DNA from 2 places in the Arthrobacter sp. UYNi723 genome. Region 2 is predicted to be linked to the other one. Evidence: predicted binding sites of a transcription regulator. Region 2 holds the regulator's gene; the other holds the start of a gene.
The links. The regulator LexA, encoded in region 2, represses DNA repair genes until DNA is damaged. The targets are predictions, from matches to a motif close to TCGAACANNTGTTCGA.

Region 1 (11,687 bases), on a different contig from region 2:
CAGGAGGTTCAGTTCCTGCAGCGTTGCCAGGAAGTCCGGGGCCAGGCCGAACCGTGCACCCAGGTCCTCGTAGTAGTTCGCCGGAATCTCCAGGAACTCCAGGCCGCGGGCCTTACAGTCCCTGGCGGTGGCCACCAGGTCATCCACCGCGAAGGCGATGTGTTCCTGATAGGTCCTGCGCTGCTGGTTCAGCGGCGCGAGGTTCAGCACCAGCCGCACGGCGCGGTCCCTGGTGGCCATGACCTGCGAGCGGACCAGGCCGGTGGGGCTGGGCACCTCCGCGAACGGCTGCGGCTCCAGGGCCAGGGCGCTCGTGTAGAAGAGGACGGCCTCGTCGAAATGCTGCCATGGCTGGGCAAGGTTGACGTGGTCGATCACGGCGGTGTGGCCGGCGGCGGGCTTTTCGAGCCCTTCCCCGAACTCGCTGGTCCAGGCCGCGGTGCCGTCCGGGCTGCCCTGGCACAGAAAGATCTCGGTGGAGTCCGGGGCGGCGAAGCCCTGGAACACCTCCTCGTTGGCTTGGCTCTTGCGCGGGACCGCGGGGGCCTTCAGCTGCTGGGCGCGGGCGGCGGCAATCACCGGGGAGTCGACGTCGAACCCCAAAGCCGCGATAGCAGGAGCGATGGCGGGCGACGCATCCCCCGCTGAATCGTCCCCCTCTGCCGGTGCGGCCTCGTTGATGATCACCCGGGCGTGGCCCATGCTCCAGAGCTGCACGTCCTTGGTGCGGTGCCGGCCGTTGAACTCGAAGCCCAGCTGGCCCAGGACCGTTTCCAGCCCCTTGGTGTCCGCGGCCCTGACTTCGGCGAAGTTGTAGCCAGCCGGCTCGGCCACTTGCGGGAGTGTGGCCAGTTCCATCGGATAACGACGGCGGGACGCGGCGGCGTTGATCCCGGCGCCGGTCCCGCCGTCGGAAGCAGCATCCAGCCACTTGGCGCTCTGTTCCTCCAGCCAGATGAGCGAGCGCATCGCGTCGACGGCGGTGCGGTCCACGTCCGACTGGCGGAAGACGTCGTTGAAGATTTCCAGCGACACCGGGCCGCTGTACCCCGCCCGGACCACGTGTCCCATGAACTTGGCAAGCTCGAACTGGCCCTCGCCCGGGAACACGCGGTAGTGCCGGCTCCAGGAGAGGACATCCATGGCGAGCTTGGGGGCGTCCGCCACCTGGACGAAGAAGATCTTGTCCGGGTTGAAGGCCTCGATGGGGGCGGTGTCCCAGCTGCGGGACAGGATGTGGAAGGAGTCCAGGCAGGTGCCCAGGCTGGGGTGGTCCACGGCTTCCACCAGCTTGTGGGCGTGCTCGTATTCGCTGACGTACTTGCCCCAGGCCAGGGCCTCGTAGGCAACCTTGACGCCATGCTCCCCCGCCAGCGCAGCCAGTTGGCCGAGCTGTTCCACCCGGAGGTCGTCGCTGTCGATGCTGGCGGTGGCCACGTTGGAGCAGACCAGGATGGTGTCCATGCCCAGCCGCGCCATGAGTTTGAATTTGGCTTCGGCGCGCCGGAGGTTGGCGGCCAGGAGGTCGTCGGACACGCTGTCGAAATCCCGGAACGGCTGGTAAAGATCCAGCGTGAGGCCAAGGTCGGCCGCCATCTTGCGGACGTCCTCGGGCGTGAGCGGCGACGTCACCAGATCCTGTTCGAAGATTTCGATGCCGTCAAAGCCCGCGATGGCGCAGGCCTGCATCTTTTCCTTCAGCGTGCCGGAGAGGCAGACCGTGGCGATTCCGGTGCGCATCAGGCCGCCACCTCTTCCTTGGCCACGAGCTCCAGGAAATGGCTGCGCATGCGGTCCGCGTTGGCTTCCAGCCCGGTGAAAATCCGGAACGAGTCTGCGGCCTGGCCCACGGCCATGCGGCCGCCGTCCAGGACCTCGCAGCCCTTGGCGCGGGCGCCGCGGACGAGTTCGGTATCGATGGGGCGGTAGACGATGTCCGCCACCCAGTGTCGTGATTCCAGCAGGCCCAGGTCCAGCGGGACGCCCGGGTGGGCGGCCATGCCGACGGGCGTGCAGTGCACCAGACCGTCGGCCTGCGGCATCAGCTGCGGCAGCTCCGCCGTCGTACGCGCTGTGACGGTGCTGCCCGGGAAGAAGCCGGCCAGTTCTGCGGCGCGTGCCGCGCAGCGGGCGGGGTCCACGTCCACCAGGTCCAGCGCCTTCACGCCGGCGGTGAGCAGGGCATAGGCGACGGCGGAACCGGCACCTCCCGCGCCAAGCTGGACAACGCGGTCCAGCCGCGCGCCCGGGAGGCCGGAGGCGAGGGCGGCGGCGAAGCCCGAAAAGTCGGTGTTGTGGCCGATGAACCGGCCGTCCTCGATGACCACGGTGTTGACGGCGCCGAGCCTGCGGGCATCCGGCGAGACCTCGTCCAGGTGCGCCAGGACAAGCTGCTTGCACGGATGGGTGATATTCAGGCCGTTGAAGCCCAGGCTGCGGGCACTCTTGAGCAGGTCCCCCACGGCGTCGCCGGAGAGTCCGAGCTCCAGCAGGTCGATGGGGCGGTAGAGGTAGCGCAGGCCCTGCACATCGCCTTCGCGTTCGTGCATGGGGGGAGTGAGTGACGGCATGACGCCGTCGCCAACCAGTCCCACAAGGTAGGACTCAGTTCGATTGCTCATCCGGGCAGCTCCTTTGATACGACACCCGGCGGGCGGCGGCGCTCGGGGCGTCCGCGGTGGGTCGGGTGATAGGGATTACAGTACAACACTTGTTCACTTCTCGCACGCTTGTTCTACATACGAACATTTAGAGACTATTTACCGTTGCGGCAAGCGCGCAGCCAGCTCTGCCGCGGCTTCCTGCAGCAGAGGCACATGGGCCAGCAGGGCTTCCATGCTGAGCCGGAACACCGGAACAGCGGTGGCCAGGGAGGCGAAGGCATGGCCCTGCGAATTGAGCAGCGGCACGGCCACGGCCCGCATGCCGCTCTCGTTCTCCTCGTCCATGACGGCATACCCCTGCCGGCGCACCTTCTCGATCTCCGCACGGAAAGCGGCACGGTCAGTGATGGTGTGTTCAGTGAGGGGCTCCAGCTCAAGCTCCTCAAGCAGCGCCGCACGCTCCGCATCCTCGGCAAAAGCCACCAGCGCCTTGCCCACGGCTGTTGCGTGCAGGGCGCCCAGATGCCCGGGATCGCTGGTGACGCGGAAGGTCTGCGGGCCGTCCACCTTGTTGACCGTGAGGTGATGGTGGCCGTCGCGGACGCTGAGGATGGTGGCCTCCCCCGTCTGTTCGGTGACGCGGCGCAGGACCGGCAGCGCCGTGCCGGCAAATCCGTGATGGTTGGAGACGCGCTGGCCCAGCTGGAAGATCCGCAGGCCCAGATGGTAGCGGCGGCCGTCCGGCTCATAGTCCACAAACCCGTCCCGCGTCAGGGAACCCAGCAGGCGGTAGGTGGTGCTGAAGGGGAGGTCGGCGCGGCGCGAGATCTCCGCGGCGCTGGCGCCACGCGGCTCGTCACCCAGGAGGACCAGCAGGCCCAGGGCCTTGCCCACCATGTCCGTACGGTCACCCTTGGGCGTCTTTGGCTCAGCGGCGACGTCATCGGGCGCTGTGGTTTGATTCACACTCATAGGTTGATGTTGCCACATCGTGAGAACTATTTCTAGATGGTGATTATTTTCTTGACAAGTGACTGCGCTCACAGCCATCATTGCTGTATCGCACAAGTAGCTCCCACCATGTGGCTACTAGCACGGGTCTTTCAACGGACTCCAGCCGCACCGCACCAGGCCTCCACACAGGCAGCTGCGGCTGCGACCCTCCAGAACCATCCGCGACAACGTCGTCACACCTAAGGAACTCCATGAGCCAGACACTTCCGTCCGCGGGGCCGGGCACCGTTGCCCCGGCCGGGACGCCAAAGAAGGCAGCCCTCGCCAGCTTCCTGGGCAGCGCCGTCGAATACTATGACTTCTTCATCTTCGGTTCCGCCGCCGCCCTGATCTTCCCCACCGTGTTCTTCCCGGATGCCGGAGCCAACGCGGCCGTGATGTCCTTCGCCACCTTCGGCTTCGCCTACGTGGCACGGCCGGTGGGCGCAGTCATCCTGGGCCACTTCGGTGACCGGGTGGGCCGGCGGAAGGTCCTGATGTTCACGCTGCTGCTGATGGGCGCCTCAACGTTCCTGATCGGCTGCCTGCCCGACTTCAACACCGTGGGCTGGTGGGCTCCGGCCCTGCTGGTGCTGGCGCGGCTTTGCCAGGGCCTCTCCGCAGCGGGCGAGCAGGCCGGCGCATCATCCATGACGCTGGAACACGCACCGGACAACCGCCGCTCCTTCTTCACGTCCTGGACCCTCACCGGCACCCAGGGCGGCCAGATCCTCGCCGCCCTCGTCTTCATCCCCGTCCTGGCACTCCCGGACGAGATCAAGTACGGCATCGGTTGGCGCGTCCCGTTCTGGCTCAGCGCCGTCGTCGTTCTTGTTGCGTTCTTCATCCGCCGCACGCTGCACGAGCCCCCGGCCTTTGAGGAAGCCCAGAAAACCGCCCAGATCTCCAAGTTGCCGGTCGCTGACCTCCTCAAGGACCACTGGCGCGACGTGCTCCGCGTGGTCTGCTGTGCCTTCATCGCCGCCGTCTCCACTGTGTTCGGCACGCTCGCCATCAGCTACGCCAAGACCGTGGCCGGTGTTGACGGCACCACCACGCTGTGGCTCGTGGTCGGCGCCAACCTGGTCGCTTTGGGCACCCAGCCGCTGTTCGGCAAGCTCGCGGACCGGATCGGCCGCAAGCCGGTCTTCATCTACGGTGCCGTGGCCAGCGCCATCCTGACTCCGGTGTTCCTGCTCAGCCTGGAATCCGGCAGCATCCCGCTGATGTTCCTCGCGGCCATCGGCTTCTTCTCCTGCGGCTACGCGGCCTCCAACGCGGTCTGGCCGTCCTTCTACGCCGAGATGTTCAGCACCAAGGTCCGCTTCTCCGGCCTGGCGATCGGTACGCAGCTGGGCTTCCTGATGGCAGGCTTCGCCCCGGCCATCGTGGCGGCGATGGGCGGCATCAAGCCCGGCGGCTGGGTCCAGATCAGCGTCTTCACCGCCATCATCTGCGGCATCTCGGCCATCTCCGCCCTGACGGCCAAGGAGACCTTCAACGTCCCCACCAAGCAGCTCGGCCTGAAGTAGGGTTCCTCGGCGAGCTGGCGTTCCTGCCCGGTTGCTTACCGGAAAGCCCGGCGCGTCCCCAGGACGCGCCGGGCTTTTCCGTGTCCTCGGGGAGGCAACCGGGCAAGAACGTACGACGGCGGGCGGCGGGTTGGGTGCCTCCCGAACCAGGCGTCAGGGCCGGCCGGTCTCCAGCACGGACGCGAGGTCGAAGCTCACCGGTTCCTCCAGCTGGGCGTAGGTGCAGGATTCGGGGTCCCGGTCCGGCCGCCAGCGTGAAAACTGGGCGGTATGCCGGAAGCGCTCACCTTCCATGTGGTCGTACCGGACCTCCACCACCAGTTCGGGCCGGAGCGGCACAAAGGACAGGTCCTTGCCGGCGCTCCACCGGCTGCCCTCCGCGTTGCGCGGGGTCCGTTCGCCGTCCGCCTGCTTGGCCCATGCCCAGGGATGTCCGTCAAGATCCGTGACCAGCGTCTGGAGTTCCTCGAACAGCTCCTGCCGGCGCTTCATGGGGAAGGCGCCGATCACGCCGACGCTGGCCAGGCCGCCGTCGTCCTTGTACAGCCCCAGCAGCAGCGAGCCGATCGCGTCCAGTCCGCTCTTGTGTACGCGGTAGCCGGCCACGACGCAGTCTGCTGTGCGTTCGTGCTTGATCTTGAACATCACGCGCTTGTCCGGCAGGTAGCTGCCGTCCAGCGGCTTGGCCACAATCCCATCCAGGCCCGCACCTTCGAACTGCTGGAACCACTGCTCGGCAATGGCCTTGTCCTGGGTCGCGGCGGTGAGGTGGACGGGCGCCTTGCTTCCGGCGAGCGCCTTTTCCAATGCTGCCCGCCTCTCGGCAAAGGGCCGGCCGGTGTAGTCCTCGTCGCCCAGGGCCAGCAGGTCAAAGGCCACAAACTTGGCGGGGGTCTGTTCGGCGAGAAGCTTTACCCGGCTGGCGGCGGGATGGATGCGCTGCTGCAGGGCATCGAAATCCAGCCGGTCACCGGATGCCCCCACCAGGACTATCTCGCCGTCCAGCACACAGCGGGGCGGCAGGTTCTCCTTGAGGGCTTCCACAAGCTCAGGAAAATACCTGGTCATGGGCTTTTCGTTGCGGCTGCCGATCTCCAGCTCATCGCGGTCGCGGAAAATAATCGACCGGAACCCGTCCCACTTGGGCTCATAGCTGAGGGCCCCGTCGGGCATTCCGCTGACGGCCTTAGCGAGCATGGGCGGGACGGGAGGCATCACGGGAAGTTGCATAGGGCCCATTCTTGCCCGGGAGGGCCCGCGGCGGTAGGCCTGAACTGGCACGATGCCCAACTGAAGGCCGCGGCGGGGTTTGACGCGTGGCATTCGCCGAATCCTGTGGTGCCACCGGAAACGAATCGATCGCGGAGAACTAACCGGCCCCTAACGTTGGGGAAACCAGGGCGCAACATTGCCCCGCCACACTGGAAGTGCCGGCAAGCGCAGGCACCAGCTCCAGCCAGGAGGACCCCATGTTGAAGGAAGCCAAAGCCCATGTAACAAGAGTCCGTGCCCTGGACCAGCTCCACCGCGGCGATGAAATCGAGGCCCGCCTCTCCGTAGGCCCCAGCTACGACGACGTGGTCATCCGCCGTGGCCGTGTCCAGGAGACAGCGCCGGGAATCGGCGTTGTCTGGATCATGGACCATAACAGCGGCTCGCGGAAAGCGATCAATACGGACGAATGCAGCGTTTGGCGGATTGCCTGATCCTGTTTCGGGCCGCTGACGCAGAACCGCCCTGCGGAATCTTGCAGCACGGCATTTTTGCACCGCGAGCGCGTGCGACGGCGGCGGGTGAAGTCAGTCAGGACTGCCCGCCGGACCGCCGGAGAGCTACTTCGGCCCTAACCTCCCGCCACCGACTGGATGACCAGTACCTCCTGGCCGGGCGACACCTCGGTTTCCAGGCCCTGGAGCCGGCGCACCTCGTCACCGGCAACGTAAATATTCACGTACCGGCGAAGCGCCCCGGTTTCGTCCCGCAGCCGCCTGGCCAGCACCGGGTAACCCCCGGTCACCGAATCCAGCAGGCTTCCCACCGTCACCGTCCCGTCGGCGGGCGCAGTCAGGATGGACTGCCCGCCGGCCAGCGGCTGGAGGATGCTGGGTAGTACCACGCTGATGTCAGGCACCGCGGGTCGCTGCCGTTTCCGGAGCCGCCAGTCCAGCCGCCGAGACTACGGTCGCGCGGACACACAGGACGTCGGGGAGATGGCTGACAACCTCGGCAAACGTCTCCCCTTCATCCGCGCTGGCGTACACCGTGCCGCCGCGCGTTCCGAAGTAGACGCCGGCCGGCTCGGATGCGTCCACGCCCGCGGCGTCGCGGAGGACGCTGTTGTACTCCCCCTTGGGCAGGCCGGTATCCAGGCGCTTCCAGGTGGCCCCGGCATCGTCCGTTCGGTGCACGGCAAGCTTCCCTTCGGGCGGGATCCGCTCGCCGTCGGCCTTGAGCGGCACAACCCAGGCGGTTCCATCCCGCCGCGGGTGCGTCAGCATCACAAAGCCAAAGTCGGCAGGAAGGCCCCCGGCGATGGAGTTCCAGTTTTCGCCGTTGTCATCCGTGCGGTAGACGCCATGATGGTTCTGCGCGTAAAGCCGTCCTTCCACCGAAGCATCCGCCGCGATCTTATGGACGCACTGGCCGAACTCAGGATTGGGGTCCGGCATGAAGTAGGCCGAAATACCCTTGTTGCGGGGCTCCCAGGACGCACCGCCGTCGAGCGAGCGGTACACACCGCCGGTGCTCATGGCGACGTGGACGTTGTCCCCGGCCGGGTTCACCACGATGGAGTGGGCGGCGGCGCCGCCGTAGCCCGCACCCCATTCGCTGCGATGAGGATGATCCCATAGCCCGCGGTTGAGTTCGAAATGCTCGCCGCCATCGGTGGATTTCCAGACCGAAATCGGTTCGGCCCCTGCCCACACCACTCCTGGCCGCGACTCTGCGTCCGGATAGATCTGCCAGATGCGCTCCACTGCCGCGCCGGTGTCTTCGGGAAACATGATGGCGCCCTGTTCGGGCTCGGTCCAGGTGGCGCCGAGGTCATCGGAATGGGCCACAGTGGGGCCCCAGTGCTCGGACCTGACGCCCACCATGATCCGGGTACGGCCGTCCCGTGTGTCGATCCCGATGCTGGGGATTTCGCTCATCAGGAAATGCGGGCCGGAGAAGGACCATTGTTTCCGGTCCTGGCTGGTGGCCAGCCAGAGGCCTTTTTTGGTCCCGATTGCTAAGACAAAGTTCTCTACGGTTGCCATGCACCCCATGCAACCACCCCGGCCGGAGGGCCGCAACGCTTTTCTTCGCTATGTGGACTGGTCCGGCGTGGCCGGACCGCGCCCTGTCAGTCGACGAATTCGGACTGCGTCTCGATGAAATCCCAGTCCGCTTCGGTGAGCACAGCCACCGGGGTACCCGGATGCGGCCCGCCGGCTTCGGCGATGCCCTGCAGCACCGGCAGCGGCAGTTCCGCCGCACGGAGGTTTTCTCTCAGCCATTCCTTGGTTTGCAGGTCCAGATCCAGCCACCACATGTAGATTTCCATGCCGGTCACGCACCTTTCGTATGCTCCAACGTTAGGCGCCGCCCTGTCCACGTTCAAGGGTGGCCACAACCTGGCAATGCTCCCGATTCCGCGTACATGCAGGTAACGGCGCAGGTCAAAGGCCGAAAAAGACGAGTACCCGCTACTCGCGACCGCGCCCGTCCGGCGCCCCTAGCCTGAAGCCACAAGCAAAACTGATCATGCTGCTGGGGGCATTCAGAACCGTCGCTTCTCCCTTGCCGCCGTGGTCCTTTCAGAACAATCTGGGGAGACGAAAACCATGAAACGAACATTCGCAACTTTGGGGGTCGTGGGGCTAGCAATGCTCAGCGTCACGGCGACTCCGGCCACTGCGGCCGACAACTTCACTCTTTGCCATAACGGAAGAACCATCGCCATCGACCTCAACGGGGTGAACGGCCTGGCTGGGCATGCCGGACACGCGGATGACATCATTCCGCCGAATGCTCTACTGCCCGGCGGCTCGAACTGGCCTGTGGGTGGCGATCCTACCCAAGCCTGCCTCACGCCGCCCCCAGTGGACCCGCCTGTGGATCCGCCTGTGGACCCGCCAGTCGATCCGCCTGTGGACCCACCCGCGGAGGCGGACCCAGTGGTCACAGAGGTCCCCGTGGCGCTTACTCCGGCGGCTCAGACGCCAGCACCCCAGGTTGCCGCACCGAAGGCAGCTGCCGCAAAGGCGCCCGCCGCAGCAGCAGCCGCTGTCAGCCAGGGCACCAACCAGGGCTTCAACGCGCAAACCGCCATCGGCGGATCAGATGAAAATACTACCTGGCTGGCCGGTCTGGGCGTCCTGCTAGGTGCGGGCGCTGTGGTTGCAGTGCGCCGCAAGTCCCGGACGGAATCGCCGACGGCGGGCTGACGCCGCCAGAGCCTCCGGGGTCTGTTACCGAGGGCGTCCCGCCAAAACCTGGCGGGACGCCCTCGGCGCAATTTCAAGCGGGCGCACCCTCCACCTTCTGAACGCAAAGGCTTCTGAACGCAAAGGAACATCATGGCCAAGCACTCCGGCACCCACGGCTTCCGCGGTGGCGTTCTGCGTGTCCTGGAAGTCCTGCGCGACCGGGGATGGAACCGTGGAGATCTGGCAATCCTGCTGTGCGGAGTCCTGGGTTTCCTGTCCCTCACCTTCGGTGCACCCCTGCTCAAGCACGGGGAAGCCGCCGTCCCCACAGCGGAACTGTCGGCACCATTCCGGGCCACGCCGTCGTCCGCTCCTTGGCCGCTGTCCGGCACGGGCGAAGCTCCGGGGGCAGCTCCAAAGACGGCAACAGCCCCGGCCGCAGACGCCACCACCCCCGGCCCGGCCTTGCCGGAAGCCTCCGCACCCCTGCGTATCCTCTATCCCGCTGCGGCAATCGACACGGCCGTCCATCCCCTTGAACCGGACGCCTCGGCCGTCGCCACGCGTACAGTGGAGCCGCCCCCCACCATGGACGGGTATTGGCTGACACCGTTCGGGACTCCCGGCAACGGGTCGGACAACACCACGTACATCATCGGACACAGCTGGGAGGGCCGGGACGCCCCGTTCAACCACCTCAGCTCCGCCGCAGCCGTCGGAGACACCTTCGACGTCGTCACCGCGACCGGCACCATCCCTTACCGGGTGGACAGCGTCACCACGTACCTCAAGGACAGCCTTAAGGACAGCCCCATCTGGGACATGGTGCCCAGCCGTGTGGTCCTGATCAGCTGCTACACGGAAGACCCGTGGGGCAAGAACGTGGTTGTCTCGGCGTCGCCCGCTGCCGCCTGACACGTCCACGCGCCGTCGGCCCTGTTCAAGTCGGCCCTGTTCAAGTGGCTCCGCGCAGGCACAGAATGGTCCTATGAGTCCCGAACGATTCAGTGGTCCGCCTCCGTTGCTGGTGGGCGTGTTGCCCCATCAGCACCCGGAAGTGCTGAAGACCGCCACCTCCCTGGCGGCCAAACTGGCCGTGCCGTTGCTGTGTGCCTATGTCGACGAGGCCAGCTACCTGGTGGAATGGGATCCCACCAGATCCGCACACCGGCTGTCGCTGCACCCGGACAAGGACGACGACGACATCCGCTCGGTCACCACGGAACTCAGGGGGGTGATCGCGGAAGCCGTGGCCGACGCCGCGACGCCGGCCACCCCCGTGGACTGGACGCTGCGGACCCTGGCGGGGGATCCGGGCCGCGCCCTCGCCCGGCTCGCCGCGGAAAGCAACTCCCCCATGATCATTGTGGGAACGTCGGAGCGCGGCCTGACCCACCGGATCTCCGAGATGCTCAACGGATCTGTGGGACTCTGGCTGACGCACCATCAAAGCCGGCCGGTGCTGGTGGTTCCCTACCGGAGGCCGTCGCATCAGGACGATGCCTGAGCCGTTACCTGAGCCGGGATCCTGAGCCGGCTGCCTCGCCCCACTCGGGCGGTTTTCGGGTGACCGAAATAATAAAGCGAAAGTAGTTATTCGAGGTGGTAGCGGAGGGCTGTACTGGCAAGTAAGCTAATTCAAGCAGAAGGATCCGGCCGCAGTGGCCGGGTGAATCTGCCCAAAGGCTGCTCCGGAGTGCGTATCCCCCAATAACGCACTCCGGAGCTTTTTTGTGCCCTCCCGGAGCCGCACCCACCCAACCTCGTGGCGCTCATCTCCGAATGGATACCCCCAGGGGGTACTTGCCATATACCCCTATGGGGTATATGTTGGCAGTATGGAACCTTCGCTGGAAACCTTGACCACACACGCCGGCGCTGACCCGGCGCCTCCGCATGGCTACACCGCCAACAAGGAGGCATACCTGCGCAGGCTCAAGCGCATCGAGGGCCAGGTCCGCGGGATCGCCCGGATGGTGGATGAGGACAAATACTGCATCGACATCCTGACCCAGGTCGCCGCGGCCACCAAGGCCCTGCACGCCGTGAGCCTGGGACTTGTGGAAGAGCACATCGGCCACTGCGTGGTGGGCGCCGCCGGGGAACCCGATCCGGCCCTTCGCGCTGAGTCCATAGACGCCAAAGTC
Region 2 (11,687 bases):
AGTCGGGTGAGTTCCGAGACGATGCGGTCGCGCTGCTCCTTGATGTCCTCGACATCGGCCATCAGCGCAGTGCGGTGCTTCAGGGCGGCGAGGGCCGTTGCCTGGGTGATGGCCGAAAGGTGGTACGGCAGCCGGACCAGGCGTAGTGCGTCCGTGACTTCAGGAGCGGCGGCCATGTAGCCCAGGCGGGCGCCCGCGAGGGCGAACGCCTTGCTCATGGTGCGGGACACAATGAGGCGCTCCCGGCCGGGCAGCAACGTAAGGGCGCTCGGCGTTCCGTCGTGGGCGAACTCGTGGTAGGCCTCGTCAACGATGACGATGGTCTGGCTGGCCTCGCCGGCCTCGTACACGGCCTCCACAACGTCCAGGCCCAGGCCCGTGCCGGTGGGATTGTTCGGCGAGCAGAGGAAAACGATGTTGGGCTGAAGCTCTTTGACCTGCAACGCGGCCGACTCGGCACTGAGCCCGTAATCGTCGGCCCGCTGGCCGACGATGTACCCGGTGTCCGTGCCGCTGGCCAGGAGCGGGTACATGGAGTACGTGGGCGGGAATCCCAGGGCCGTGCGCCCGGGTCCGCCGAATGCCTGGAGAATCTGCTGGAGGACCTCGTTGGACCCGTTGGCCGCCCAGATGTTGGTTGCATCCAGACCGTGGCCGAGATATTCGGCCAGCGCTTCCCGGAGTTCGGTGAACTCACGGTCCGGGTAGCGGTTGAGGCCTGCCGCGGCTTCCGTCACGGCCACGCTGATCGCGGCTCGTACGTCCGCCGGGACGCCATGGGTGTTTTCGTTGACGTTCAGCAGGATAGGTACATCCAGCTGCGGGGCACCGTACGGGGTCAGTCCGCGGAGGTTGGTCCGGAGGGGAAGTCTGTTCAGACGCTCTAGCTGGTCATTCACCTGAACAGTTTAGGTCCGAAGCAGACGGCCGGAAAATGTGACGGCCTGCGGCGGCACACGCCCGAGCCTGCAGGCTCTTTACCTGGTGGGGACGAAGAGTTGCTGTCCGGGGACAACGCCCCCGGCGGAAAGGTTGTTCAACTGGGCAATATCCGCGATGACATCACGGGGATCACGCTCGGGCGCCACCGCACTGGCAATGGCCCAGAGTGACTGGCCGGCCTGCACCGTGACCGAGACTGTTGGCGTCAGTGACAGGTCGGCGGCAGAATCGGCGGCCTTTGCCGGGGCGTTGAGGAAACCCGCCAGGGAAAGCAGGATTGCGGCAAGGATCACCAGCGGGATGCCGATGAGGACAATCCGGCCCCTGCGGGTCAGGCGCAGCGGCGGCAACGATTCCCTGCGCTGCCTTGGCGCCGAACCCGACGTCGAAACGGGTGCGGACCACTGCCGCGAGGTGAGGTCCTGCACGGAAATGAGCTGCGGACGCGAGTCCTGCGAAGCAGATATAGCTGACATGAAATGAGCCCTCCTGGACCATACTGTGCTGCCCGGCGCGCCCTCCGCGTCCACTTGCCGGTACCGGCCTGAGCCGTCCATAAATTCGAATATTCGAATCCGCAAGCAACGAGTAGAACACATGTTCGAACTTTGCTTCTTCATTTTTAGCACTTATCAACGAATATTGTCGAGACTCGCTAGAACAAATGTTTGAAAAAGGCCTGTGGCTGGCCTACGTTTGGATCAAAGAACAACCACCTCTGTAGTTGATCAGCAGGGTCTGACAATCAACTCCGACACCAGCCCCGGGGCGTTCCAGGCACCAGCGGCCGGAGCGGAGCCGGACAACCGAAAGGCATTGGCGAACATGGCAGCACCAGCCGCCGAGGGCAAGGCGACACCGCAGCGCCGCCAGCCCCAACGGACCCCCAAGGGGCTCACCGCCCGCCAAAAGAAGATCCTTGAAACCATCCAGCGCTCGGTGAATGACAACGGCTATCCGCCGTCGATGCGTGAAATCGGTGACACCGTGGGCCTGGCGAGTTTGTCGAGCGTGACCCACCAGCTCTCACAACTGGAGAAGCTGGGATACCTTCGCCGGGACCCCAAGCGTCCGCGCGCCATGGAAGTCCTGATGCCGTTGACGCTGGACGGCGGGTCCACAAAGTCCAACGGGACAACCAAGCCCTCAGTGCTGCACGGCATCGGCGGAACGGTCACCGAACTGCCCTCTGCCATGGACACCGCCATGGTGCCTTTGGTGGGCCGGATCGCGGCTGGCGGGCCCATCCTTGCTGATCAGGTGGTGGAAGACGTGATGCCCCTGCCCCGGCAGCTCGTGGGCCAGGGTGAGCTGTTTATGCTGCGCGTGGCCGGCGACTCCATGGTGGACGCTGCCATCTGCGACGGCGACTGGGTAGTGGTCCGCCGGCAGGCAGACGCCTCCAACGGCGATATTGTCGCGGCCCTGCTGGACGACGAAGCCACCGTCAAGACCTTCCGCCAGCGCGATGGCCACACGTGGCTGTTGCCGCAGAACACCCAGTACGAGCCCATCCTGGGCGATCACGCCACAATCATGGGCAAGGTCGTCTCGGTCCTGCGGTCGCTATAGGACGCCAGCCGGCGCTGCACGCGCTGGCTAGGAAGCGCCCTGGTTAGGACGGGCCCTGGCTTGTAGGACCCTCGCAGGATCCGCGTTCAGTCAGGCGCCCTTCCCGGCCAGCCTTTCCAGGGCGGCGAACGCCGTTTTGCGGTCCGTGGTGGGCCAGAACGGTGGCAGCGCGGCGCGGAGGAATCCGGCGTAGCGCTCGGTGGCAAGCCGGGAATCAAGCACGGCCACCACGCCTTTGTCTCCGGTGGAACGGATCAGCCTGCCAGCGCCCTGGGCCAGGCGGATGGCCGCGTAGGTCGCCGATACCGCCATAAAGCCGTTTCCGCCGGCCTGCGCAACGGCGCGGGACCGTGCGGTCATCAGCGGGTCATCCGGCCGCGGGAACGGAATGCGGTCGATCACCACCAGCCGGCATGATCCACCCGGAACATCTACGCCCTGCCACAGGGACATGGTGCCGAACAGGCAGGTATCGGGCTCGTCGGCGAACTGCTTCACGAGGGCCGTCATGGTGGAGTCGCCCTGGCAGAGAATGCTGAGGCCAAGCCGGGGACGCATCGCCTCAGCGGCCTCCTCGGCCGCACGCCGGGACGAAAACAGGCACAGGGCACCGCCGCCGGACGCCCGGATCAGCGCCTCAAGTTCATCGAGGGCCTCCGGCGACGCCCCGCGGCCTGGCTTGGGGAGGTGCCCTGCGACGTAAAGGATCCCCTGCTTGGGATAGTCAAAGGGCGATCCGACGTCGATCCCGGTCCAGCTGGGCGCGCCCTCCCCCACCAGTCCCAAGCCGCCGGCAGCCGGTTCAAAGGCTGAGCCGATGGCAAGCGTTGCAGAGGTCAGCACCACGGTGTGGCCGGCGAAAAGCCCCTCGCGGAGCTTGCCGGCAACGCTGAGCGGCGCGATGTTGACCAGGGCCGGCGCGGACTCGTCGGGCTGCGCATAGCCATGCTGCGGATCGAAGGAACTTGCGCGGGAGAACCACACCACTTCCCGGTTTTCCCGGGCAACAATCAGCCGTTCGCAAAGTTCGAGGATCAGCATCAGGCGTGAGCGCGCGAGCTGCCGGCCGCCGTCGGCCGTTTGGCTGCCGTCACCCTTGGAATCGGACAGGGCAGCGCGGCAGGCCTCACGCAACTGGTCCACGCAGTCCAGCTGTTCGTCGTTGAGGCCGTTGGGGAGCAGCCCGTTGGGCACTCCGGCAAGGGCGAGTTCCAGGTTGGCGGCAGCGGCGTTGAGCGCATCCACGGTGATGGCCGTGTGTTTCCGTGCGCCCGACGCCGCAGCGTGGACCATTGCCACGGAGAGTTGACCCGACACCGCCCCGGTGACGCGGTCCTGCAGTTCGTGGGCCTCGTCCACCACCACAACGTCGTATTCGGGAAGCACTGCCAGGCCTTCAAAGGCGCTGACGGCGAGCATGGCATGGTTGGTCACCACGACGTCGGCCTCGGCGGCGTCGTGGCGCGCCAGTTCGCTGAAGCATTCGGCTGCCATGGGGCATTTTTGGGCCCCCAGGCATTCCATGGACGTCACCGAAACCTGCCGCCAGGCCCGGTCAGTAACGCCGGGCAGGAGTTCGTCACGGTCGCCCGTGGTGGTCTTCTCCGCCCACTCGCGCAGGCGCACCACTTCCTTGCCCAGCTGGGACGACGGCCCGCCCAATGCGGCGGCGAAATGCGGGACGCTGGTGTCTTCGCCGAGGGAGAACAGCTGGCCCTCGGCGGGTTCCTCGGAGGGGAACCCGCCTTCGAGCTTGTGCTGGCAGACATAGTTGGAGCGGCCCTTGACCAGGGCCACCTTGACCGGGCGGTCCAGGGCAGGGGTGATCGTCTTCAGCAGCCGGGGAAGGTCGCGGCCCACAATCTGGGTCTGCAGCGCAAGCGTGGCTGTGGACACCAGGGTGGGTTTGTTGCTCACGAGCGAGTGCGCAATGAGCGGAATCAGGTAGGCCAGGGACTTTCCGGTCCCCGTTCCGGCCTGAACCAGGAGGTGGTCGCCGGTTTCGATGGCCCTGGCCACCTGCCTGGCCATCTCGTGCTGCCCGCTGCGGCTTTGACCGCCCATGCCAGCCACGGCGCGGTCGAGCAATTCGATCACGAACTGTTCGCCGGCCGTACCTTTGACTTCCCTCGCCACAACTTCAGTCATGGTTGATGAAGGATTCCAGTTCAGCCGCAAGGCCCTCACGCACCATCACCAAAGCGCGGGTACCGTGCTCGCCGTGATCCAGGCTCAGGATCTCGGCATCGGTCTCGTGCAGTTTGCTGATCAGGTCACCGCGATCGTAAGGAATCAGGAGCTCCAGCTTTACGCCGGGCCGCGGAATCCCGTCACTGATGGCCCGAAGCAGTTCGGCGATCCCCTGGCCGGTGCGGGCCGAGACCACTACGTGGCGCGGCTCGCGCTGCTTGAGGCGCTCCACCACAAACGGATCAGCGGCATCGGCCTTGTTCAGGACAATGATCTCTGGCACCTTGCGGGCATCCACTTCGCTGAAGACCTTGCGGACAGCAGCAATCTGGCCCTCGGGGTCCGGGTGGGACACATCCACCACGTGCAGGATCAGATCCGCGTCAGCCACTTCCTCCAACGTGGAGCGGAAAGCCTCCACCAACTGCGTGGGCAGCGACCGGACAAAACCCACGGTGTCCGCGAGGGTGTACCCGAGGCCATCAGAGGTCTCGGCCTTTCGCACGGTGGGATCCAGTGTGGCGAACAGTGCGTTCTCCACCAGCACGCCGGCGTCGGTCAGCCTGTTCAGCAGCGATGACTTCCCGGCGTTGGTGTACCCGGCAATCGCAACCGAAGGCACTGAATTACGACGGCGGTTGGCCCGCTTGGTTTCCCGTGCCGGCTTCATTGCCGCGATCTCGCGCCGTAGCTTGGCCATGCGGGTCCGGATCCGGCGACGGTCCAGTTCGATTTTTGTTTCACCCGGTCCGCGCGAACCCATGCCTGCGCCAGCGCCGCCCACCTGGCCACCGGCCTGGCGGGACATCGATTCACCCCAGCCACGCAGGCGTGGCAGGAGGTATTCGAGCTGCGCCAGTTCCACTTGGGCCTTGCCTTCACGGCTCTTGGCGTGCTGGGCAAAGATGTCCAGGATCAGGGCCGTGCGGTCAATGACTTTGACCTTGACAATGTCCTCGAGGCTACGCCTCTGGGACGGTGCCAGTTCGGCATCAACCACAACGGTGTCAGCCCCGGTGGCCATCACGATTTCCTTGAGCTCAAGGGCCTTTCCGGAACCCAGGAACGTGCCCGGGTCCGGTTTGGCACGGCGCTGCACCATCCCGTCCAGGACTTCCGAGCCTGCTGTTTCAGCGAGGGCGGCGAGCTCACGCAGGGAATTTTCCGCGTCCGCCAAGGTGCCTTCGGACCATAGCCCGGCCAGGACCACACGTTCGAGCCGCAGTTGCCGGTATTCGACTTCGGTGACGTCTTCGAGTTCCGTGGACAGCCCGGCCACGCGCTTCAGTGCCCGGCGTTCCTCCCGGTCCTGCTGGTCGCCGTCGTAGCTGGTGTGTTCGTCGTCCAAGCGGGAGATCGCCTGAGCCCTGCCGAACACGCCCTTGTCACCGTCTGCGGCGGTGACGTTCCTGGCCGGTACGTCCTTGGCGAGAATCCGGTCGATGACAGCTTGGATCTCCTCGGGACTCATGTCCTGGGCTGCTGGATCTGAACCGGTGTTGGGCTGGCTGGTCATGGTCTCCTTTGAAGTTTCGGCATTTTCAGAATAGTGCCGATCGTTGTTCAGTGGTGAAGTATTCGCGCTGGGCTGACGGCTTGCAGTCATCCGGGCCTCCTGGTCTGCTGCGCGCCGGTCAGGACCGGGCCGCGCAGGGAGTCTTCGCATCCGGGGATGCGTGGAGTGGTGGAAAGCGCGGGCAAAACAGCAAGGACCGGCGGCGGCAGATCGCTCGAGTATTGCCCGGCGGCATACCAGATACGTAAGACCTGGTATGTGGCGCACTTGCGGAAGGTTAATACCTGCATCGCTGCGGGGCACAGCTTCGGAACAGGCGGCGTCCGGGAGGGACACCGGCCATGCCGACTACTCGAAGATCAAGAACATGGGTTCAAGATTAGCAGAAGCGCTGCCCGCGGTTTCGCATTGTCCACCCCGGCCAACTAATCTGGCCAGTTATGGAGTCCGCACACTATTTCAGCGCATCGCCCGCTGGGCCGTTCACCCGCAAGCCGCTCACCGTGGAACTGGCCGGCGAGACGCGCACGCTGCAGACGTCCGGCGGCATCTTCAGCCCCGACGGCATCGACAAGGGGACGGCGGTGCTCCTGGCCGAGGTGCCGGCCCCGGACCCCACAGGCAACCTCCTTGACATCGGCTGCGGCTGGGGGCCCATTGCCCTGACCCTCGCATTGCGGGCGCCACACGCCAAGGTCTACGCCGTGGACGTCAATGAACGCTGCATCACGCTGACCAACGAGAATGCGGCCCTGCTGGGCCTGGGCAGCGTGCTGGCCAGCACGCCGGAGGCGGTGGACCCGGACCTGCGCTTTGACACGATCTGGTCCAATCCGCCAATCCGGATCGGCAAGGATGAACTCCACAGCCTCCTGAAGCTGTGGCTGCCCCGGCTGGCGCCGGGAGGCTCCGCGTGGCTGGTGGTCCAAAAAAACCTGGGCTCGGATTCGCTTCAGCGCTGGCTCGCGACGGAACTGGATGCATCCTTCGCCGTGAGCCGGGAGTCCACGTCCAAGTCCTTCCGCATCCTTCGGGTCAGGAAAGCGTCCCAGTAGCCACAATTACGGCGGGCCCGCTGAGCTCGACGTGCTCGTGCCCGCCCGCCCCGGCGAAGAACTTGACCCCGACGACGCCGCCCGGCACGTTGACCTGCCAGGAGTCCGGCGCTTCCGCCCCGGCCCAGTGCCGGATGGCCACTGCGGCGGCGCACGCCCCTGTTCCACAGGACTGGGTCTCGCCCACACCCCGCTCATGGACGCGCATGGTGATGGTGCCGATCCCGTTGTGGACCAGCGGTTCGGCAGGCACGACGAATTCAACGTTGGTTCCATTGGCCGGCACCGGATCGACCTTCGGAGCAGTGTAGAGCCTGGTGGCTTCCAATTCGGACAGTTCAGCCAGTGCCACCACGGTGTGCGGGTTGCCCATGCTCACTGACAGGGCCGGGCGGGGCACTTCCAGGCCGTCTGCGGTTACCAGCGAGTCCATGGCTTTCGCCGTCGCGTCGCCGGGGAAAATGAATTCCCACGGCCCCATGTCCACCGCATAGCTGTCCCCTGTCCGGACCACGGTCTTGACGCCGCCGCGAGTCCCGATGGTGAGCGCGCCGCCGTCGGGCAGGTCAACCAAGCCCTCGGCACGCAGGAAGTGCACAAATACGCGGACCCCGTTGCCGCACATTTCCGAGAGCGACCCGTCGCCGTTGCGGTAGTCCATGAACCATTCGGCCTCGGGGCTGCTCAGCAACAGCTCGCGGCCTTCGGAGAGGTACCGGGACGGGACGGCCCGGATCAGCCCGTCGCCGCCGATCCCGCGGTGGCGGTCGCAGAGCGCGGCTACCTGGCCAGCGTCGATCGTGTGGACGCCGTCGGGGTCGGCGACCAGCACAAAGTCGTTGCCGGTGCCGTGTCCCTTGGAGAAGCGGAGTCCGCCCAAGGTGCGGAAGACGGGCTCTGTGGTCTCTGCGGGAGTTGCGTCCATGGTCCTAGATTACCGGCTGAGAGCCACGGCCTGGGCCGCAAGATCCGGCGCCTGCCAGTCCAGCCAAGTGATGCGGGGATCGGCGCGGAACCACGTGAGCTGGCGCCTGGCGAACTGCCGGGTGGCCACAATGGTGTCCTCGGCTGCCTCGGCAACTGTTGAGCCGCCGTCGAGCACTCTCAGGAACTGTGCATAGCCCAGGGCCCGCGACGCAGTTTTGCCGCCGCGGAGACCCGCCGCGTCCAGCCGACGCACTTCCCCCAACAGCCCCTGGTCAACCATGTTGTGGACGCGCTGGGCCAGCCGTTCACGGAGGACGTCGCGGTCCACGGCCAGTCCGATCTGGACGGCAGGCTGTAAATACTCCCGCTGGGGCATAAAGGAACTGAAAGGCCGGCCGGTGAGCTCATGGACTTCGAGCGCCCTGATGATCCGGCGCGCATCGGAGACTCGGCCCGCGGACACCGGGTCCACCTCCCGGAGCCGTGCGAGGAGGGCATCCTGGCCGGCTTCAGCGAGCTCAGCCTCGAGCCGCTGCCGGAGGACAGGATCCGTGCCGGGGAATTCGAGGACGTCGAGGGCGGCCCGCACGTAGAGACCCGAACCGCCCGCCAGAATGGCGCGCTTGCCGCGCGCATGGATATCGCTGACGATGCTCCGGGCATGCTCCTGGAAGTCTGAAACGCTGGCCTCCTCCGTGACGTCCAGGATGTCCAGAAGGTGGTGGGGAACGCCCTTGCGCTCTGCCGGCGTGATCTTGGCGGTGCCTATGTCCATCCCGCGATAGAACTGCATGGCGTCGGCATTGATGACCTCGCCGTCCAGCTCCAGGGCAAGGTTCACGGCTAGATCGGACTTACCTGACCCGGTGGGACCAACAACAGCAATAACCGGAGGCTGGACCACCGGTCAGCGGCTCCGTACCGGCAGCGTGGGTATCCCCAGCGAGACTCCGGTGCGGCCGGCGCCGCCTGCGGCAGCCGGCACGGGAGCGCCGCACGAATCTGCCTGGGACCTGTCCCAGGCGTCCCCCGCGCGGGAACGCCGCAGGCTGTAGTCCTGCAACGACGGGTCGGCCACGAGGTGGAAGGCTGCGGCTTCGGTGATTGTGACGGTGACCAGGTCCCCCGGACGCGGCACCTCTGCCCCCTCGGGAACGGAGAAGTGCACCAGCCGCTGGTCCTGGGACCGGCCCGACAGCCTGTGGGTTTCTTCGGACTTGCGCCCTGAGTGGGCGGTGACCATCACCTCTACCCGGCGGCCAAGCTGCGTGGCGTTTTCCTCGGCGGCGATCCTGTCCTGCAGTGCGGTCAGGCGTTCAAATCGCTCCTGGACCACGGCCTTGGGAAGCTGGTCCGGCAAGTCTGCGGCGGGAGTACCCGGACGCTTCGAGTACTGGAAGGTGAAAGCCGTGGCGAAGCGCGACTGCTCCACAACGTCAAGGGTGGCCTGGAAGTCTTCCTCGGTTTCGCCGGGGAAGCCGACAATGATGTCAGTGGAGATGGCGGCGTGCGGGATCTTCTCGCGGACCTTGTCCAGGATGCCTAAAAACTTGGTGGAGCGGTAGGACCGTTTCATGTCCTTCAGGACTTTGTCGGACCCGGACTGCAGCGGCATGTGCAGCTGCGGCATCACGTTGGGGGTTTCGGCCATGGCGTCAATGACGTCCTCGGTGAAGGCGGCGGGGTGGGGGCTGGTGAAGCGGACCCGTTCCAGGCCTTTGATTTCGCCGCACGCGCGCAGGAGTTTGGAGAACGCCTGCCGGTCGCCGAACTCCACACCGTAAGAGTTCACGTTCTGACCCAGCAGGGTGACTTCGATGGCGCCGTCATCCACCAGGGCCTGGATTTCAGCCAGGATGTCGCCCGGGCGGCGGTCCTTTTCCTTCCCGCGCAGGGCCGGGACGATGCAGAACGTGCAGGTGTTGTTGCAGCCGACCGAGATGGAAACCCAGCCGGAATAGACCGAGTCACGCTTGGTGGGCAGCGTGGAGGGGAAGACGTCCAGGGATTCGAGGATCTCCAGCTGGGCTTCGTTGTTGTGCCGGGCCCGGTCCAACAGTGCAGGGAGGGCTCCGACGTTGTGGGTGCCGAAGACAGCGTCCACCCAGGGAGCCTTCTTGAGGATGGTCTCGCGGTCCTTCTGGGCCAGGCAGCCGCCCACGGCGATCTGCATCCCGGGGTTGGCGGCCTTGACGGACGCCAGCATGCCCAGGTTGCCGTAGAGCTTGTTGTCCGCATTTTCCCGGACGGCGCAGGTGTTGAACACCACGACGTCGGCCTGCTCACCGCTGGCCGGTACGTAGCCCGCGTCTTCGAGCATGCCGGCCATCCGCTCCGAATCATGCACGTTCATCTGGCAGCCGAACGTTCGCACCTGATAGGTACGGGGCTGCTGGAGGGCTGGGTCGGGTGACGGGGCGGTACCGGATGCGGGGGAAGGAATGGTCAAACTCACCTGTTAAGGGTACCGGGTCGCCACGGTTACCGGTTTGGCGGGAGGGGCCGCTTCACCGGGCCTACAGATCCGGCAGGCTCTCTGCTGACTCTGCCTGGCTGTCCGCACGTGCGTCGAGTACCTCTCCGACGATCCGGAACGCCTGCGACGGCTGATAGCCCTTGCGGGCCAGCATCGACGCCAGCCGCCGGGTGATCTTGTCCCGCTCGGCGCGGTCGGACAAATCCGTGCCTGCCCGGAGCTTCCGCTCCACCAGGAGCCGGGCCGACACTTCCTCGTCCGCGTCGGAAAGTTGTTCCAGCGCGGCGGCAGCGGTCTCCGGGTCAATCCCCTTGTCCGCCAGCTCGCGCCGGAGGGCCCCTTTGGCGAGCTTCCGAGACTGCGACCGGCTGCGCACCCACATGTCGGCGAACTCGGCGTCGTCAATGAGGCGGACCTCCTGGAAGCGGTCCAGGACGGCTTCCGCCACATCTTCCGGAATGTTCCGCTCGGCCAGTTTCCGTGCCAGCTGCAGCCGGCTCTTGGCCGAACTGGTCAGCTGCCGGAGCACGATGGCCCGCGCCACGGACGCGGGATCCGGTTCGGTGTCTGCGTTTGCGTCGGCGTCTCCGGCGATGGCAGCATCCGGATCGGGTCCGTCCGGTTCGAAGCCGGGGCGTCCGCCCCGTCTCCGCTGCCGTCGCCCCGATCCGGCGTCCTGCCCGGCCGCACGCCATCCGGCGCTCTGCCCGGCCGTCACGTCAGGGGCGTCCCTAGAAGCCGTCAACAGCCTTCAGCTTCGGTGTCTCTTTGGCATCAGCTTCGGCGGGCTTAACTACCCCGACACCAAGCTTCTCCTTGATCAGGCGCTCCAGTTCGGTCGCCAGCTCGGGGTTGTCGCGCAGGAACCGGCGGGAGTTCTCCATGCCCTGGCCCAGCTGGTCGCCGTCGTACGTGAACCACGAGCCCGACTTCTTGATGATGCCGTGCTCAACGCCCATGTCGATGATGCCGCCCTCGCGGGAAATGCCCTGGCCATAGATGATGTCGA

Region 1: a site for LexA is predicted at 2,722-2,737, ahead of ACVWY0_RS11845 (shikimate dehydrogenase). Genes of this name have one in related genera too.

Annotation. Positions count from the first base shown of each region.
Region 1 covers NZ_JBSRZM010000013.1:70,204-81,890, forward strand. Annotated here, with positions in the region: gene ACVWY0_RS11840 (TIM barrel protein) at 1-1,740, opposite strand, end outside; gene ACVWY0_RS11845 (shikimate dehydrogenase) at 1,740-2,621, opposite strand; gene ACVWY0_RS11850 (IclR family transcriptional regulator) at 2,760-3,575, opposite strand; gene ACVWY0_RS11855 (MFS transporter) at 3,809-5,128, shown strand; gene ACVWY0_RS11860 (ATP-dependent DNA ligase) at 5,282-6,358, opposite strand; gene ACVWY0_RS11865 (hypothetical protein) at 6,598-6,834, shown strand; gene ACVWY0_RS11870 (MoaD/ThiS family protein) at 6,972-7,259, opposite strand; gene ACVWY0_RS11875 (WD40/YVTN/BNR-like repeat-containing protein) at 7,252-8,397, opposite strand; gene ACVWY0_RS11880 (hypothetical protein) at 8,475-8,675, opposite strand; gene ACVWY0_RS11885 (LPXTG cell wall anchor domain-containing protein) at 9,289-9,558, shown strand; gene ACVWY0_RS11890 (class F sortase) at 9,691-10,455, shown strand; gene ACVWY0_RS11895 (universal stress protein) at 10,529-11,047, shown strand; gene ACVWY0_RS11900 (metal-sensitive transcriptional regulator) at 11,379-11,687, shown strand, end outside.
Region 2 covers NZ_JBSRZM010000024.1:19,675-31,361, reverse strand. Annotated here, with positions in the region: gene ACVWY0_RS17020 (histidinol-phosphate transaminase) at 1-899, opposite strand, end outside; gene ACVWY0_RS17015 (LysM peptidoglycan-binding domain-containing protein) at 978-1,418, opposite strand; gene lexA (transcriptional repressor LexA) at 1,768-2,514, shown strand; gene ACVWY0_RS17005 (ATP-dependent DNA helicase) at 2,605-4,662, opposite strand; gene hflX (GTPase HflX) at 4,655-6,220, opposite strand; gene ACVWY0_RS16995 (class I SAM-dependent methyltransferase) at 6,661-7,275, shown strand; gene dapF (diaminopimelate epimerase) at 7,256-8,200, opposite strand; gene miaA (tRNA (adenosine(37)-N6)-dimethylallyltransferase MiaA) at 8,210-9,106, opposite strand; gene miaB (tRNA (N6-isopentenyl adenosine(37)-C2)-methylthiotransferase MiaB) at 9,110-10,657, opposite strand; gene ACVWY0_RS16975 (regulatory protein RecX) at 10,719-11,222, opposite strand; gene recA (recombinase RecA) at 11,410-11,687, opposite strand, start outside.